4 regions of the Mangrovibacillus cuniculi genome follow, and region 1 is predicted to be linked to each of the others. Evidence: riboswitches for the same ligand, from Rfam matches in the RefSeq annotation. Region 1 holds a riboswitch; each other region holds the start of a gene.
The links. A riboswitch is a leader RNA that binds a small molecule or an ion and turns the genes downstream of it on or off. The one in region 1 is predicted to bind S-adenosylmethionine.
Positions count from the first base shown of each region.

Region 1 (4,432 bases):
AAACGAAGAATATGTTTTGTCGTACCATTTGCAATTTTCAAGTCTGCTGGAATGGTAGATGCCACTTTCATTACTTCCTTATCTAAGAAAGGAACACGTAATTCCAGAGAATTCGCCATTGTCATTTTATCTGCTTTTTGTAAAATATCCCCTCGCATCCAAGTATAAAGATCAATTAGTTGCATTGTTTCTACCGGACTATTCCCCGATGCTTCTTGATAGATTGGATTCGTAATGTCTTTAAAATGTATGCTTCTTTGATAGGTATATAAAAGCTCTTGCTTCTCTTTTTCCGAAAACATTTTTGCGTTTCCGATATATCGATCTTGAAGTGGCGTAACACCTCGCTCTAAGAAACTCTTTCCTTTTATACCTTCTGGTAAGACATTAGCTAACGAACGCAAAATGCTATGTCCGATCTTTGGAATTTTAGTAAAGATATTCAGAGACACAGGTTCTCTATAAATATTATATCCCCCAAATAGTTCATCTGCACCTTCTCCTGAAAGTACTACCGTTACTTGTTTCCTAGCTTCCTTGGCAACAAAATATAGCGGTACACATGCAGGATCTGCTAACGGTTCATCTAGGTACCACATAATTTGTGGTAGAGCAGCAATGTATTCGTCTGCTGATATATATTTATGATAATTCTCTACACCTAAGGCTTCAGCTGTTTCTTTCGCCACATCAATTTCGCTAAATCCTTCTCTAGAAAAACCAACAGAAAAGGTTTTTATCTCCGGATTTACTTCTTTTGCTAAAGAAACGATAAAAGAGGAATCTATGCCCCCAGATAAAAAGGAACCAACTGGTACATCACTTCTCATATGTTTCTCAACAGAATCACGAAGAACGTATCGAATTTCATTTATCCAATCCTTAGATGAATCTTGTAGTGGTTGAAAACTCGGTTTCCAATAAGTATTAACTTCTAAGCGTTTACCTAATTTCTTTTCAAAGTAGTGTCCAGGCGGAAATCTCTTTATCTCCTTAAAGCTACTAAATGGCTCAGGAACATACTGGAAAGTCAAATAATGCTGAAGTGCTACTTCATCTAACGCTGGCTCTTTGAACAATTGATCCAACGATTTTCTTTCACTGCTAAAATACGTTTCACCTTCTAGCTCAGCGTAATACATAGGCTTTATGCCAAAATGATCACGTGCGCCAAATAATACTTTTTCTTCTTTATCCCATATGATAAAAGCAAACATCCCACGCAAGTGGTGAACGACATCTTTTCTATATTTTTGATATAATGCTAAAATTACTTCTGTATCAGACTGAGTCTCAAAGCAAGTTCCTTCACTTTGTAAGTGTTCCCTAAGTTCAACGTGGTTGTAAATCTCCCCATTAAAGATAATCCAGTATCGCTGGTCCTCAAATGAAAGAGGTTGATGCCCTGCTTCCACATCAATGATACTTAGTCTTCTAAAACCAAATCGAACGTGTTCATCTTGAAAGTACCCTTCATCGTCTGGTCCACGATGTTCTATCAACTTGTTTTTTTTAGTAAATTCAGCAAATCCTTTATGCATATCATCAAACTTGTCGTCTCGAATATATCCTAAGAAACCACACATACCATACACCCCAAATCCTTCTTTTAACGACACATAAATGTAATCCTTACTTCTTTGAATAAGACGTAAATATTACAGAAATGTTACATAAAAGTTGTGATGTATGTATTATTTACCAAATCAATGAAAAAAAGACACCTCAAAGGGTGTCTTTTCCATTATGCGTTTGCAACAGATGCTTTAATTAATGCAGCTTTGTCTGTACGCTCCCAAGGAAGGTTCAGATCATTACGTCCAAAGTGTCCGTAAGCAGCAGTTTGCTTGTAGATAGGACGACGTAGGTCTAACATTTTGATGATTCCAGCTGGACGAAGGTCGAAGTGCTCACGAACTGCATCAATTAGTGTCTCTTCATCAGCAGTACCAGTACCGAATGTATCAATAGAGATAGAAACTGGTTGAGCTACTCCAATTGCGTATGCAAGTTGAACTTCACATTTGTCAGCAAGACCAGCGGCAACGATATTTTTCGCAACATAACGAGCAGCATATGCAGCAGAACGGTCAACTTTCGTTGCGTCCTTACCAGAGAATGCTCCACCACCGTGACGAGCATATCCACCGTACGTATCAACGATGATTTTACGTCCTGTTAGACCAGCATCCCCTTGAGGTCCACCGATTACGAAGCGACCTGTTGGGTTAATGAAGTATTTTGTTTGTTCATCAATTAGCTCAGTAGGTACCACTGGCTCAATAACGAATTCCTTTAGGTTACGTTGAATTTGATCAAGCGTAACTTCTGGATGATGTTGAGTTGAGATAACGATTGTATCAATACGAACAGGATTGTTGTTCTCATCATATTCAACCGTTACTTGTGTTTTACCATCTGGACGTAAGTAAGGAAGAATATCCTCTTTACGAACTTCTGTTAAGCGACGAGCAAGTTTGTGCGCTAAAGAGATTGGTAAAGGCATAAGCTCTTTTGTTTCGTTACAAGCATAACCAAACATTAACCCTTGGTCTCCAGCTCCAATTGCTTCAATTTCTTCGTCAGACATTTGTCCTTCACGAGATTCTAAAGCTTGGTCAACACCCATCGCGATGTCAGCAGATTGCTCATCGATAGAAGTTAAAACTGCACAAGTTTCTGCATCGAAACCATATTTCGCACGTGTGTAACCAATTTCTTTAATTGTTTCACGTACAATTTTAGGAATATCAACATAAGTAGAAGTTGTAATCTCTCCAGATACAAGTACTAAACCAGTTGTTACAGATGTCTCACATGCTACACGAGCGTTAGCATCTTTCGCTAAGATAGCATCTAGAATTGAGTCAGAGATTTGATCACAGATTTTATCAGGATGTCCTTCTGTTACTGACTCAGACGTGAATAAGTGACGTTTCTTTGTCATGGGGTTTCCTCCTAAAGTTCGCTTCCAGGTGTGGAAACGTTAATAATCACGGTACTCATGTCCTTCAGTAGTATGGGGAAAGATGCAATAACTATATACGCATCTGTAATTGATTCGACTACCGGACTTTGGCAAACCTTTGCTACATATATAAGGAAACTCGATAATCATGAGCTATATCCCGTAACAAAAAAAACCCTTCTATCATGAGAGAAAGGTGGTTACCGAAGCCTTTCACTCTTATCGTTCAAGGGGCCGAAGATGTTCTTCTGCACAAGCCTTGCCAGGTTAAGCACCTTTGTTTTATACAAATAATTCTGTTGTATGAAACAGGTTGCTGGGTTTCATAGGGCCTGCCCCTCCACCAACTCAGGATAAGAGTATCCGTTCAATGCTAAATCATATCTTTTTACCTTTTTGATGTCAATAGTTTTAAAGAAAGAACTAGAACCAATTAAAGGCTTAATGTTTTGAACTTTAAAATCAGAAAAAGCATGAACAAATAGTATACACTAATCATATAATTGTGTTATACTATTTAAGAATACTGAAAACGGAAAGGTTGAGTATAAAATATGGTATCTACATTTGCTTCGTTAAATTCCTTATTAAATAAGAAGTCTACCTACCATTCATTGCCTGTAGCAGACTTAGTAGAACATTGTTTACAAAACGGAGAAGCTACTCTTACAAGCACAGGTGCCGTGAGAGCTTTAACTGGTGAGTATACTGGGCGTTCACCAGAAGACAAGTTTATCGTTGTAGACAAACTCTCCGAAAAAACGGTTGATTGGGGAAAGGTAAATCAACCCATAACGGAAGACAAATTTGAACGACTTTATAACGATGTTCTTACTTACTTAGATGCTAAACCATATTTATACCATTTTAATGGCGCTGCTGGCGCACATGTAAGTTATCAAAGTCCTATTTCCGTTGTAACAGAAAAAGCTTGGCATAGTCTTTTCTCTCATCAGCTATTTATCAACGAAGTAGCACCAGATGCTGCATTAGAGCCAATAACTGTTATCAATGCTTGCGGTTTTAAAGCAAACCCTGCTGTTCACGGAACAAATTCCGAAACATTTATCATTCTTTCTTTATCAGAAAGAATTGTCTTAATTGGTGGAACGGAATATGCAGGGGAAATCAAGAAATCCATTTTTTCTGCACTAAATTTCTTTTATCCTTCTATGAATGTCTTTCCTATGCACTGTTCGGCAAATGTAGGTGCAGAAGGCGACGTATCTTTATTCTTTGGACTTTCCGGTACAGGAAAAACCACCTTATCTGCTGACCCCACTAGAAAGTTAATTGGTGATGATGAGCATGGTTGGTCAGCTAGCGGTGTGTTTAATATGGAGGGTGGATGCTACGCTAAATGCATCGGTTTAACGGAAGAAAAAGAACCACAAATTTACCAAGCAATCCGCTTTGGTTCCGTATTAGAAAATGTTGCTTTGGATGAACAAAAGGTTCCTGACT
Region 1 covers NZ_CP049742.1:1,975,824-1,980,255, forward strand. Annotated here, with positions in the region: gene asnB (asparagine synthase (glutamine-hydrolyzing)) at 1-1,586, opposite strand, end outside; gene metK (methionine adenosyltransferase) at 1,745-2,947, opposite strand; SAM riboswitch class I at 3,185-3,328, opposite strand; gene pckA (phosphoenolpyruvate carboxykinase (ATP)) at 3,523-4,432, shown strand, end outside.

Region 2 (4,432 bases), 1.2 Mb from region 1:
AGTTCAACATGATATAACGATAACAAACCAAAAGTCGAGATATTTTTTAGTAAAGGACGGATTTTATGAAAATTGCATTGATTCAAGCTGATCTTACATTTGGCGAACCAAAAATAAACAAAGAAAATATAGAACTAAAACTACAATCATTGGATAAAGACACAGAGATAGTAGTACTTCCTGAGTTATGGACAACTGCATATGACTTAACGAGGTTAGACGAAATAGCAGATGAACACGCGAAATGGTATTACGAGGTTCTTCAAGAATGGGCGACCACGTATACCATTACTCTTGTTGGAGGATCTACTGTGAAGAAAGTGAATGATGTGTATACAAATCATCTAGCGGTAGCTAGCCCTACAGATGGAATTATCCATACTTACGATAAAGCTCATCTGTTTCGATTGATGGACGAACATCTCTATTTGAAAGATGGACACAAAGAATCTCTATTCACTATTAATCAAACAAAAGCAGCAACACTAATTTGCTATGACATTCGCTTCCCTGAGTGGAGTAGAAAAGCTGTACGTAACGGTGCCGAAATTCTTTTCATTGTAGCGGAATGGCCACTGAAGCGCTTGGATCATTGGAGAACCTTACTTATTGCAAGAGCTATCGAAAATCAATGTTTCGTTGTGGCTTGTAATCGAGCAGGGTCTGATCCACAAAATGTGTTTGCAGGGCATTCTTTAATTATTGATCCTTGGGGCACTATCGTTTCGGAAGGGACTGAGAAAGAAGAAATAATCTACGGGACTATTGACAGTAAACAAGTTCAAGAAGTTAGGTCCATGATCCCAATCTTTGAAGATCGTCGAGAAGATATTTATTAAATTAGGATTGACACCAAAGAAAACTGTTGATAATATTACAACTAATTTGAAACAACCGAATAGTAAAATAATTCTCTTATCAAGAGTAGGCTGAGGGATTTGGCCCTTTGAAGCCCAGCAACCGACCATAATACCGTTGTGAAACGGGGCGTTTTTACGCCGAGTAACTCATTACTCGTAAGGCACGGTGCTAATTCCAACAGACGGGAAATGTATCGTCTGGCAGATAAGAGGTGAGAAGCATGTCTTCAAGCCTCTTTCAAATGCGAAGGAGGCTTTTTTGTGTCTCCTAACAGAAAAATTGGAGGAGTACCCATGACAATTCAAATAACTAATCATTACCAAGCTCTTACGGAAATAGATGCCATTCAATATGCTTTAGAAAAGAATTTATTAGAGGCCAATCAAGATTATACTTGTAAAGAAATTGGTGACGGAAACTTAAACTTAGTGTTCCACATTACCCCTACTACGGGTGGAACTGGAATAATTTTAAAGCAAGCTCTACCATATGCCAAAGTGGTGGGCGAATCATGGCCACTTACATTAGAAAGAGCCTACATTGAAGCTAGTGCCCTTCAGTGGCAAGCTACTTTTGTTCCAACACTTGTTCCAAAAGTGTTTCACATAGACAAACAATTAGCTATTACTGTTTTAGAGGATTTATCAAATCTAACGATTTTACGTACCGGTCTATTAAATGGGAATACATATCCTAAAGTAGGGAAAGATATTGGGACTTTTTTAGCCGAGACACTATATCATACGTCTGACTATGCTCTTCACCCTTTTGAAAAGAAAAAACAAGTGAAGCGATTCTCCAATCCTGAGCTTTGTAAAATTACAGAAGATCTTGTCTTTACCGATCCTTTCTTTGACTCTGAAACAAATAATTTTGAAGTTGAATTAAAAGAGCAAGTAGAGAGTATTTGGGCAAATGATCTACTAAAATTAGAAGTGGCGAAACTTAAAAAGCAGTTTCTCACAGAAACGGAAGCCCTTCTTCACGGAGACCTTCACACAGGAAGTGTATTCGTGAATGAAAATAGGACCATAGTAATTGACCCTGAATTTGCCTTCTACGGACCTATTGGATTTGATATCGGTCAAGTATTTGCTAACCTTCTGTTTGCTTATCTTCATCACCCTGAGAAAATTGATAGATTACAAACCCTACAAGAAGTGTGGGAAACGTATTACCAATCATTTACTGATCTTTGGAATAAAGGTACAGAAGATCCTTACACGAAAGTGGAAGGTTACTTACCCTTCACACTAACAAAACATTGGGAAGATGCATTGGGTTTTGCAGGTTGTGAAGCAATTAGACGAACAATTGGCTTAGCACATGTAGCAGATTTAGACTCAATTAAAAATCAAAATCAACGTATACATGCTAAATTAGTTTCATTAAAAATTGGTCAACGATTAATTTTAGAGAGAAAATCTATTACTTCCATTCAAGAGTTACTCTCTTTAATTCATCAGGAGGTTTCTACAGTATGACAACAAAAGTAAGTGTTCCCCTTTCTTTAAAATGGGAAGAGGACACATTGTATCTATTAAACCAACAATTGTTACCCGGTATCGTACAATATGAGAATTTAAAAACAGTTGAACAAGTTGCTGAAGCCATCACCTCTTTAAAAGTTAGAGGAGCTCCAGCAATAGGTTTAGCAGCTGGATTTGGCATGAGCTTAGCGGCTCTCTCTATTCAAACTGATGATATAACCGAAGCAAAAGAAACGCTAGTAGAGGCAAAGGAATTGTTAGCTAAAACTCGTCCTACTGCGGTAAATCTATTTTGGGTACTTGATAGAATAGAAAAGCAAATTCAGCAGGCTGCTTCTGTCGAGGAGTTAAAAACATTACTAATTCATGAAGCTATTCGCCTTTATGTGGAAGATGAGAGTGTCTGCCATCGAATAGGTGAAGAGGCACTAAAAGTCTTGCCGAAAGACAAACCCGTTTTGACTATTTGTAATGCAGGTTCTATTGCTACAGCTAAATACGGGACTGCCTTAGCTCCATTTCACTTAGCTGCAGAAAGAGGAGAATTCTTCTCTGTCTACGCTTGTGAAACACGACCAGTTTTCCAAGGTGGTCGGCTAACCACATGGGAATTAATGCAATCTGGTGTGGACGTGACGTTAATTACAGATAGCATGGCTGGTCATGTTATGCGAGAAAAAGAAATTGGGGCAGTAATTGTAGGAGCTGACCGGATTGCAAATAACGGAGATGTGGCCAATAAAATTGGGACATACACACTGGCGTTATGCGCAAAAGCTTTTGGAATTCCTTTTTATGTGGCCTCTCCTTTGTCTACTTTTGACCGAAACACGCTAAAGGGTGAAGATATAGTGATAGAGGAACGTTCTGCTGATGAAATTAGAACGATTAATAACACACCTGTTGCACCGTCAAATGTGAATGTATATAACCCGGCATTTGATGTAACGCCAAGCGAATTAATTACAGGCATTATTACGGAGCATGGCATTATCTATACCCCTTCTGAAGAGACATTGGAAGAATTCTTTTCGTTGCTTAAGTAATATTCAAATCAAAAGAGCCGGACATAAGTTAAAAGGTACATTCATTATTTAGAAATGAATGTACCTTTTTGCGTTGTATCTTAGTTTATAAAACTGCAGGTTTCGTGCCTTTACAGAATAAATGTTTGGGATTGAAGTGGAAGGGGGCGACTCCTACGGGAAAGGTGGGTTACTGAGACCCCACAGGAGCGCGATCTTACGCGACGAGGAGGCTCAGCAACCCGCCCCGTGGAAAGCGTCCCCCTGCAGCGGAAATCCCAGTGCAGTCACTTTTGGGTTTTGTCCCAGCCTCTATTTTCCGTTTTATACCAATTTATACTTAGCTAATACTTTTCTCTCTAGGTTCAACAAGTACTCCTTCTTATCCACTTGATTACCTGCATAGCCTGTTAAGGAATTATTTTTCCCGACAACTCGGTGACATGGAACAATGATTGGTAAAGGATTTCTTCTGTTTGCTTGTCCAACAGCACGAACAGCTTTTGGCTTTTGAATGGCAGTTGCTACTTCTAAATAACTTCTTGTTTCACCATACGGAATTTGCTCTAAAATTCCCCAAACATCTGACTGAAATTCCGTTCCCTCTGATTCAAAAGGAAAATTAAAGATGATTCGTTCTCCCCTAAAATACTCTTCTAATTGAGCAACTACTTCCTTTAATAAGGGGTCCTGGTCATTTCGGACACTATCAGTTGTCGTCTGAACAAACTCAGAACCTTCTAAATGAAGAGCAATGACAATATTGTCTTCTTGCTCTACTGCTAAGATCCCTATAGGCGAATGATACAGCGTAAATAATTTCATGAAATCCTCCTTAAACGTGTTTAGAACGTTTGAAGAAAACCTTAAAGATAGTCCCTTTGCCTACACTACTCTCCACTTCCATCCGACCATCGTGCTCTTTAATAATATTCAGTGTAACCATTAAACCAAGTCCCGTTCCCCGTTCCTTAGTTGTATAAAATGGTTCACCTAATTTCTTTATCTTGTCTTCCGGAATACCTACACCTTCATCTTTAATTTCAATACATATCT
Region 2 covers NZ_CP049742.1:732,526-736,957, reverse strand. Annotated here, with positions in the region: gene G8O30_RS03760 (carbon-nitrogen family hydrolase) at 66-839, shown strand; SAM riboswitch class I at 913-1,072, shown strand; gene mtnK (S-methyl-5-thioribose kinase) at 1,155-2,345, shown strand; gene mtnA (S-methyl-5-thioribose-1-phosphate isomerase) at 2,342-3,397, shown strand; gene G8O30_RS03745 (methylated-DNA--[protein]-cysteine S-methyltransferase) at 3,701-4,201, opposite strand; gene G8O30_RS03740 (PAS domain-containing sensor histidine kinase) at 4,212-4,432, opposite strand, start outside.
Region 2: it holds a riboswitch for S-adenosylmethionine, as region 1 does, so the genes downstream of both, mtnK (S-methyl-5-thioribose kinase) here and metK (methionine adenosyltransferase) in region 1, are expected to answer to the same signal.

Region 3 (4,432 bases), 1.2 Mb from region 1:
GGAGTCGCCCCCTTCCACTCCAATCCCCAAAAATTTTATCTGTAAAAGCACTAATTCTGCAGTAATATTAACCGAAATACAACGTAAAAAGGTACATTCGTTTATTTTGAATGTACCTTTTTTATTTTTGTCTCATCCTCTTTTTATTAGTTTACCGCTTCCTCTGGCTCATAAATTGGCACCCAACCTTCTGGTGTTACGAAGATTCGTACCGCTACTACTTGGCGGTCTTCGGAAAGTGTGAAATAATGACGTACGTTTTCAGGGACGGAGATTAAATCTCCTGGTTCTAGGTGTACCTCAAAGAATCCTCCGTCTTTAGCTTGGATAACAAAAACTCCGTGGCCACTAACAATAAAGCGAACTTCATCGTCTGTATGATGATGTTCTTGCTGGAAATTCGCTAATAGTTGCTCTAAATTTGGTGTATCGGATACAAGCGATATAACATCTTGTGCTTGATATCCTCGGCGTTCTGAGATATCTGCAATTTCTACTTTGAATGTTTCTAAGATCTCTTGTTTATCTTCATCAGACAATTTAAACTGGCCGCTTAGTCGGTCACTTAGCTTTGTTACGTCCCAGTTTTCATAAATAACTTCATTAGTATCTAGATATGCTTCTACTTCCTCTTGTACGTTAATCCACTTTTCTGCGTTTTGCACAAAAATTGTTGCCATGTTAATCTCCTCCTACAATCCTAATTTTCGAAACTCTAACTTGTATTGACATAAAAACTCTAACGCTTCTATCTGTTTCTTTGCTTCTAACACAGATCTTCCCCACGCCGTAACCCCGTGATTTCTTATCAAAACGGTGCCTGCATCTTCCTTAACGTGTTTTCCAAATTCTTTAGCTAATGTAGGGATGTCAGCATAGTTTTTTATGATAGGAATCGTTAATTCCGCATCCTCTTCCCAGAGGCCAAATGCTTTTATTAACTCTTGACCTTTAAATGTTACATATCCTTGATCTCCATAGATTTCTGAAATCACATTATTTGCTACCGTATGAACGTGAAGACTACACTTTACTTCTTGTCTTTTATACACCTCTACATGCAGCAATGTTTCAGCAGATGGTCTTTCCACCGTTTCTTGTGCTAAAGCTCCGTTCTCGTCAACTAAAACAAAATCTTGATGTGTTCGTTTTGTTTTATCTTTACCAGAAGCAGAAACTAAAAATAACGTAGGACTACTACTTACACGAATAGATATATTCCCACTTGTACCCATAAACCAATCCCTTACGGCAAACTGATCTTTCAATTCCGCTAACTCTTCCCATCTTTCTGTATATGTAGGTAACGTAATCAACTGTGTACCCCCTCTTTCACCGTTTTCAAGTGATGTAAACAATCAAGGAAAGTTTCGTAAGGTAGATACGGTATCTTATGTTCTTCACAATATTTACCGAGACTTCCTCTAGCAAACACTAAATCTACTTTATGAGCAGCCTTAATATCTGTTACAGAGTCTCCGATTAGCACGGTGAATGCTTCGGCATCTTTTTTCTGCTTTATAACAGCCGGTTTACAACACCCACATCCACCAATACACTCTTCCTCACATGGATAAGGCCAGAGAACATGCAATCTTTCCTTTTTTTCTGTAATAGAGTTACAAGAAATAGAATCTATCATATTTAGATACGGAGCTAAAATAGGTTCTATAAAGAAACCCATACCACCACTAACTACATGAAAAGGTATATTTTCTTCTTGACAATACGTAAGAAATGTACCGAATCCTTCTCTAATAACACTCTTTTCTATTGCATAATTTTTAATCTCTTCCAAAGAATCACTAGGTAAGAATGCAAACATCCTACCTACACCTTCTTCAATCGGCATCTGTTGACTTAACACTGCATCCTTTAACTCGTTCCACTCAGGTGGTGCGAATCGTTCCATAATAAGAGCAATAGTGTCTTTTAACGTAATAGTACCGTCAAAGTCGGAAAAAATTTGTACATTATTTATCCCCATAACTGTAACGCCTCTTTTAGCTCGCGATGTTTACTTGCCGCATTTTCTAAGCTTTCACCAGCAAGCGTTGCATGCAATGCTTGCTTAAAGCTTTTCACCCCTGCTAATGCACCTTGTGGATGCCCATGAATTCCCCCACCTGCATTTATGATTTGATCAACACCAAAATCTTTTACCAAAGTTGGTACTAAGCCCGGGTGGATACCCGCCGATGGAACAGCAAAGGTAGGCTTCCAGACATTTTCTTCTGATAATTTAGACACAATGTTTTGTACATCTTGAAACGGTAAAGCTACCGAACCATATGGAGATGGGAATAATGAAAAATCTGCACCCGCAGCACGAATGAATGTACCGAGCGAAATAGAATAATCTATTCCATGAGTAGAAGAACCACTCATAGCTCCTGCTACCGCAGGATGTGCCATAATCGGCAAATGCACTTCTTCGTCTTCACGGATAGCTTGCAGCAAATCTAGTCCATACGCATGAACGTTAAATAACAACACATCTGCACCGGCTTCATTAGCCCATCTTGCTTTGTTAAGTAAATCTGTTGATCTGCCGGTTAAATTCACAGCATACAAAGTTCGGTGTCCAGTCTCTTCATAAGCCTTTTTAGTAATTCTATTACCTTCTTTAATTCTAGTGACAAAGGGAGTTAATTCATTTTCAAAGAGAATCTCATCTTCCTTTACCAAATCCATACCACCATAGCATTGTGCTTCTAATTGTTGGTTTAAGTAAGCTTGATTTCTACCAATAACACCTTTAAAGATACTCATTAAAAGTGGACGATCATATACACCTAGAATGTCACGAATACCCTTTACACCATATCTTGGACCTGGAAATTGTTCAGCAAGACCACTTGAGAAAGAAATGTTTTGTAATCTAATTTGACCATCAAGTGATAGCTTTCCAAAGATGGTTGTTAGGATTGCTGGTAAATCTGGTGAAAAATTCACGGTAGGATATTCTATAATAGCTATTCCAAATAAATTGCTATCTTCTTCTACTTCTGTCACTGATACAACTCTACCTTTGTGTCGTAACAGCTGTTGTTGGTCCATTTCTGTAAGGTCCGTCCAAGAACCTACCGTCATTCCTAGTGCGATTCCTTCTGCTTTTCTTTCGGTTCCCCCAACTTTTGTGGGAAATTTATATGTTGCTTGAATGTAACTCATGCTTTCACCTCTGGATGTGATTAGTTATGGTTCATAGTTAGTTAAAAAAATTATTTGTAATAAGGATACTCATCTAAGTACGGGCCACATCACGTGGCGGGCGATGAGTTGTTACATGTCACGTAACAAAAAAACCTTCTCATCGCAAAGATAGAGAAGGTTTCTTTCTCTTATCTCCCAGCGTTGCTGCAAGAATTAGCACCGTGCCGTAAAAACGGTCGGTTGCCGGGCTTCATTGGGCTAGTCCCTCCACCTACTCTTGATAAGATTTCTATAAATTTTTATTGTTGGTTGCATTATTACAAACAACGAAGATTCTGTCAATTATTTTTTCAGAATATATCTAACCTTTTAATTCTTTCCACTGCTTCCCTTAACCTGTCCTCGTTAGCAAGTAATCCAACCCGAACATACCCTTCACCATATTCTCCAAAACCTATTCCTGGAGCTACAACAACATGTGCTTCACGCAACAATTTTTGAGAAAATTCTACTGAGGTAAAATTGTCAGGAACCTTCAACCAAGCAAAGAAAGAACCTGCTGGAGCTTCTACTTCCCACCCTATTTCATTTAGCCCACCAACTAGAACGTTTCGTCTGCTTTCATACGTATCTACTAATTCCGTTACACACGATTGGTCTTCTAGTAATGCGGTTATTGCCGCTTCCTGAACAGCTCCAAATAAGCTTACGTATAAATGGTCCTGTAAAAGTTCGACAGCTTCAATGATGGATGGGTTGCCAATCATAAAGCCAACTCTCCATCCAGCCATATTGTATGTTTTGGATAAAGTATAAACTTCTACTCCAACTTCTTTTGCACCATCTACAGAAAGAAAACTTTTAGGCTTCTTCCCTTCAAAACCAATCGCACCATAGGCAAAATCATGAATGACAGCAATCTTATGTTTTTTTGCCAATGCAACTGTTTCGTCAAAAAACTCTTTAGTCGCCGTCGCTCCAGTTGGGTTATTTGGATAATTGATAAATAATAATTTACTTCTCTCTAGGTCACTTACAGAAATAGAATCATAGTTAGGGAGAAAATTATTTTCCTCTATCAATGGCATAGGGATCATTTCAGCATTTGCTAAAGACACACCAGACCAGTAATCCGGATACCCTGGATCTGGTACCAATATACCGTCCCCTGGTTCGGTTAAACAAAGTGGTAGTTCAACAAGGCCAGCTTTTCCTCCAAATAAAATAGCTATCTCTTTTTCTGAGTCAACTTTAACTCCATACTCTCGTTCATAAA
Region 3 covers NZ_CP049742.1:737,265-741,696, reverse strand. Annotated here, with positions in the region: gene G8O30_RS03785 (cupin domain-containing protein) at 147-680, opposite strand; gene G8O30_RS03780 (methylthioribulose 1-phosphate dehydratase) at 693-1,316, opposite strand; gene G8O30_RS03775 (MtnX-like HAD-IB family phosphatase) at 1,313-1,987, opposite strand; gene G8O30_RS03770 (2,3-diketo-5-methylthiopentyl-1-phosphate enolase) at 1,978-3,174, opposite strand; SAM riboswitch class I at 3,342-3,443, opposite strand; gene G8O30_RS03765 (pyridoxal phosphate-dependent aminotransferase) at 3,507-4,432, opposite strand, start outside.
Region 3: it holds a riboswitch for S-adenosylmethionine, as region 1 does, so the genes downstream of both, G8O30_RS03770 (2,3-diketo-5-methylthiopentyl-1-phosphate enolase) here and metK (methionine adenosyltransferase) in region 1, are expected to answer to the same signal.

Region 4 (4,432 bases), 110 kb from region 1:
ACTTTAAAGATAATCGTTCTTGTTTTAGCACCCATAGCTCGTGCTGCTTCAATTACACCTTTATCTACTTCACGTAATGCAATTTCTACCATTCGAGCGTAGAAAGGGGCTGCACCAATAATTAACGCTGGAAGTGCTGCATTTGCCCCACGAATTGTGTCTAACAAGAACTTAGTAAACGGTATAAGGAGGACAATTAAAATGATAAAGGGTATTGATCTGAATACGTTCACTACTGCACTAGTAATCACGTTAGTGAACCTATTTTCCCATAGTTGGCCTTTAGACGTTAAGAAAAGCAATAAGCCCAAAAGTGTACCTAAAATAAACGTTATTACTACTGACATTCCAGTCATATATAAAGTTTCTAATGTAGCTTCCCATAGTTTCTCTACATCTACATTTGGAAACATATTAGTTAACATCTGACATCACCTCCACTTGAACACCTTTCTCTTGAAGGTAAGTCAACGCTTCATTCAATACAGAATTCACTCCACTTACATGTAAGAACAACTCTCCGAAAGCGCCATTTTTCGTTTGAGAAACATTTCCTTGAACAATGTTAGCTGTCACATCAAATTGTCGAATGAAATCTGTTAATACAGGTTGCTCTACAATGGAACGTTTAAAAGTAAGCTTCCAGATATGTCCTTCTGGATATTTTTCTTTTAGATGAGTAAAAGTTTCAAGTGAATCATCTTCTACATCGACTACCTGTCTAACAAAACGTTTCGTAACTTCTTTTTGAGGATTTTCAAACACATCGATAACATCACCTAGTTCTGCTACCTTCCCATTTTCCATTACCGCTACTCTGTGACAGATTTTTTTAATAACATGCATTTCATGTGTAATTAACACAACGGTTAACCCTAACTGTTGGTTAATGTTTAATAACAAGTCTAAGATAGAATCCGTTGTTTCCGGGTCAAGCGCCGACGTTGCTTCATCACAAAGCAGCACTTTAGGGTTGTTGGCTAAAGCCCTTGCAATTCCAACACGTTGCTTCTGTCCTCCACTCAATTGAGAAGGATAAGATCTCCCTCTTCCACCTAGTCCGACCAATTCAATTAGTTCCTGTACACGCTTATCTCTCTGTGACTTTGGAACCCCAGCAATTTCAAGAGGAAATGCAATGTTTTCTTCTACTGTTCTCGACCAAAGTAGGTTGAAATGTTGAAAAATCATACCTATCTCTTGTCTTGCTTCTCGTAGCTTAGTCCCTTTTATCGTATTTATTAATTTATCTGAAACAGAAATAGTTCCTTCTGTAGGTTTTTCTAGTCCATTTAACATACGTAGTAATGTACTTTTCCCAGCTCCAGAGTATCCAATAATCCCAAAAATCTCTCCACTCTGAATAGATAAATCTACGTTATCTACTGCAAGTAACTCACCATTCTTCGTGTTAAATCTCTTCGTTACCTTTTTAATTTCAATCACGTTGTCTCACCTTCTTTTTCATTCTGCATGTTTATTTACTATTACCCAACTTACGTTAATAAATTTGAATAAGAAATGTGTATCTATATAACTACTTCTCCTATCACTTGTATTAATCAACGCTTTAACCGTGCATTTAATTAAAGTGTGTAGGGTCTGCTAAAGACCAGTTAGATCATATAGCCAACCCAAAGTTATTGCTTTATCCATTTCAAAGGATACTCATCTAAGTGCCGACCACATCACGTGGTCAACGATGAGTTGTTACAGGTCACGTAACAAACAAAAATGCCTTCCTACAATGAGTAGGAAGGCATAAATATATAAGCCATTCCTCTCATCTACCAAAGCATAAGCTTTGTGTGAATTGGCACCATTTTAACAGTTGTTAACGGTTGCCGGGTTTCATCGGGCACGTCCCTCCACCTCTCTTGATAAGAGAAAAACTATTAAGTTAAATTTAAGTACGATTGTGAGTATATCATCCTATTCTTTTTCATGTCAACGAATTTATTTTTCTTATAATCTAGTTAACCATAAAAAAGATTCTATCACTAGAAATTGTCGATATTTCCCTTCAAAAGATAAAGAAGATCTGCTAAGTAGTGTGTTTCCAGAAAGAACATCTGATATTTCATGATCCGTTCCTTGAAAGACGCAGTCTGCATCTCCTTTATATTCTCTTTCTGAAACGACTTCTTTGCCTAATGTTATAAATAGTTGTTTACTTTCAGAACGGAACAAAACGTTTATGGGTGAATTAGGTAGCACCCATTTACCTCTAATACTGGATTTCCATCTCTCCATCATTTCCTCACTCCGCTATTCAATGTTTATGGGAGTAATTCCATTTCATTCCTCAAAGTTCCTCTGTAAACATTTCGACAAAATAAATTATTTCCCGAGAAATGTGTCATAATTTCTCACGATTTAGCTTTTCAAGTAAGTCAGGTACGGAACGAAAAGCATAAATTTTGTCGATAGGGTATCCGTCTTCGAAAATAATAAGACAAGGTACACTCTCTACCTCGTATCTATTAGCTAATAGAGGGACAAAATTCAAATCGCTTTTTCCAATAATGAAGTCGGGAGTAAGTTCTTTTGCTACTTCTAGCATTTTGGAAGCAACCTGACAAGTACCACACATTGGAGTATATAAGTAATAGGCAAAAGTCTTTTTTCCTTCTACATTTTCCTGGAATTCAGATAATTCCCATTCTTGTAAAGTCATATTCTCACCTCAAATCATGCCAGAAACTCTTTGTGTACATCAATATTCGCATGAAGTAGAACAGCTGCGATATGTTGATCAGGCGCTGCTGCAACTTCTCTGTACGCTCGATCAATAAATAGATGCCTAGCTTCTGGGAATTCTTTTTTAAATAAGGAACGTAAACGGTCACCTGCATCATCTGCATCCGCAAGTACAAAGACATCTCGATCGAAGTATTCATCTACAATTTCATCCATTTTTTGAACCCCTATTGTTCCATTTGTACATAAGATTTCGACTGGTTCTGAAATTATTTTTTTTACTTTTTTTCGATCAGAGGACCCTTCCACGATCAATACTTTGGCCATTTCCATACGTTCACCTACTTTATCAACCTTACATCTATTTTGTAGCTTCTGCCTCATCAGTTCAAGTAAGAAATATAATTGTAATGATATATAAATTACTTCATTTAACGTAATTAAAAAGAATGCCACAGCTAGTGTGCTGTGGCTATTTACCTTTTAACACCAACCACCTTCATCGCAGTCCGTGTACCTAGCGTCTTGACCAGTTGTTTCTGTGTAATATTGATATATCTGTTGTGCATTTAATTCAAAGTTAGGCTCAGAATGAAAATTCGCACCAAACACGTCTTCTAATTTTGCTGCACCAACTTTTTCTCCATCAAGCATGAATACTAGCTCGTTATGTTGTACTTTTGCCGTTAATCTCTCTGTAACGTTTAGTTTCTTAGGATTTAAAGTCATTTAGAACACTCCTCTTTATTGGATATATTTATTCTGTCCAAGATGAGAGTGCTTATGTTAAAAAGACGAATTTTGACGTAAGGGGAATCATCGATGAAGTTAACTTATAACGATAAAGAAGTTGGGACAAAAACCAAAAGTGACTGCACAGGGATTTCCGCTGCAGGGGGACGCTTTCCAATTCGAAAAGCGGAAGGCGCGCGTTTAGCCGCGGCAGGAAAATTCTGAAGCCTGAGGAGGCAGCTCTTCAGCCACCGGAGGGCTTTCGAACTTTCCCGAGCGGTTGCGCACCTGGAGCTAGACACGGCATCTTCACGTTGAAGCTCCTGTGGGGTCTCGACGAACCGCTATATTCCCGTAGGAGTCGCCCCCTTCCGCTCCAATCCCAAAGATATATTCTGTAAATTCATTATTTCTGCAGTGTTATAAATTCAAATACAACGCAAGAAAGGTACATTCTTTTATAAAAATGTACCTTTCTTTATTTTTAAAGCCTCTTTAAGTTTTTTACTCTTCATTAATCATTTCTTTATATTTATCAGCTGTCATTAATTCATCTACTTCGCCCTCATTAGTAGGCTCAACAATAACCATCCAAGCTTTTTCATATGGTGATTCGTTAACGTATTCAGGATTATCGTTTAGGTCTTCGTTTACCTCTACTACCTTCCCGCTAATTGGTGCATACAGCTCAGATACTGTTTTAACGGATTCTACACTTCCAAATGGTTCATTAGCGCTAAGCTCATCCCCTACTTCTGGAAGTTCCACAAATACGATATCTCCTAGTTCTGCTTGTGCAAAGTGGCTAATACCGATTGTAGCTCGTCCACCTTCAACTTTTACCCACTCATGTTCTTTAGAATAACGTAGTTCATTTGGTGTATTTGACATACTAATTCCCTCCATTATGACTATATGTAAATTTAATTATCCCCAAGTACTTTGGAATTCTTCCTCTTTAAAACCAACTGTTACGCTAGATCCGTCTGTTACCAGCGGC
Region 4 covers NZ_CP049742.1:2,090,460-2,094,891, forward strand. Annotated here, with positions in the region: gene G8O30_RS10820 (methionine ABC transporter permease) at 1-425, opposite strand, end outside; gene G8O30_RS10825 (methionine ABC transporter ATP-binding protein) at 415-1,446, opposite strand; SAM riboswitch class I at 1,781-1,887, opposite strand; gene G8O30_RS10830 (hypothetical protein) at 1,966-2,256, opposite strand; gene G8O30_RS10835 (thioredoxin family protein) at 2,360-2,677, opposite strand; gene G8O30_RS10840 (toprim domain-containing protein) at 2,692-3,033, opposite strand; gene G8O30_RS10845 (DUF2553 family protein) at 3,184-3,429, opposite strand; gene G8O30_RS16125 (hypothetical protein) at 3,523-3,657, shown strand; gene gcvH (glycine cleavage system protein GcvH) at 3,937-4,323, opposite strand; gene G8O30_RS10855 (arsenate reductase family protein) at 4,360-4,432, opposite strand, start outside.
Region 4: it holds a riboswitch for S-adenosylmethionine, as region 1 does, so the genes downstream of both, G8O30_RS10825 (methionine ABC transporter ATP-binding protein) here and metK (methionine adenosyltransferase) in region 1, are expected to answer to the same signal.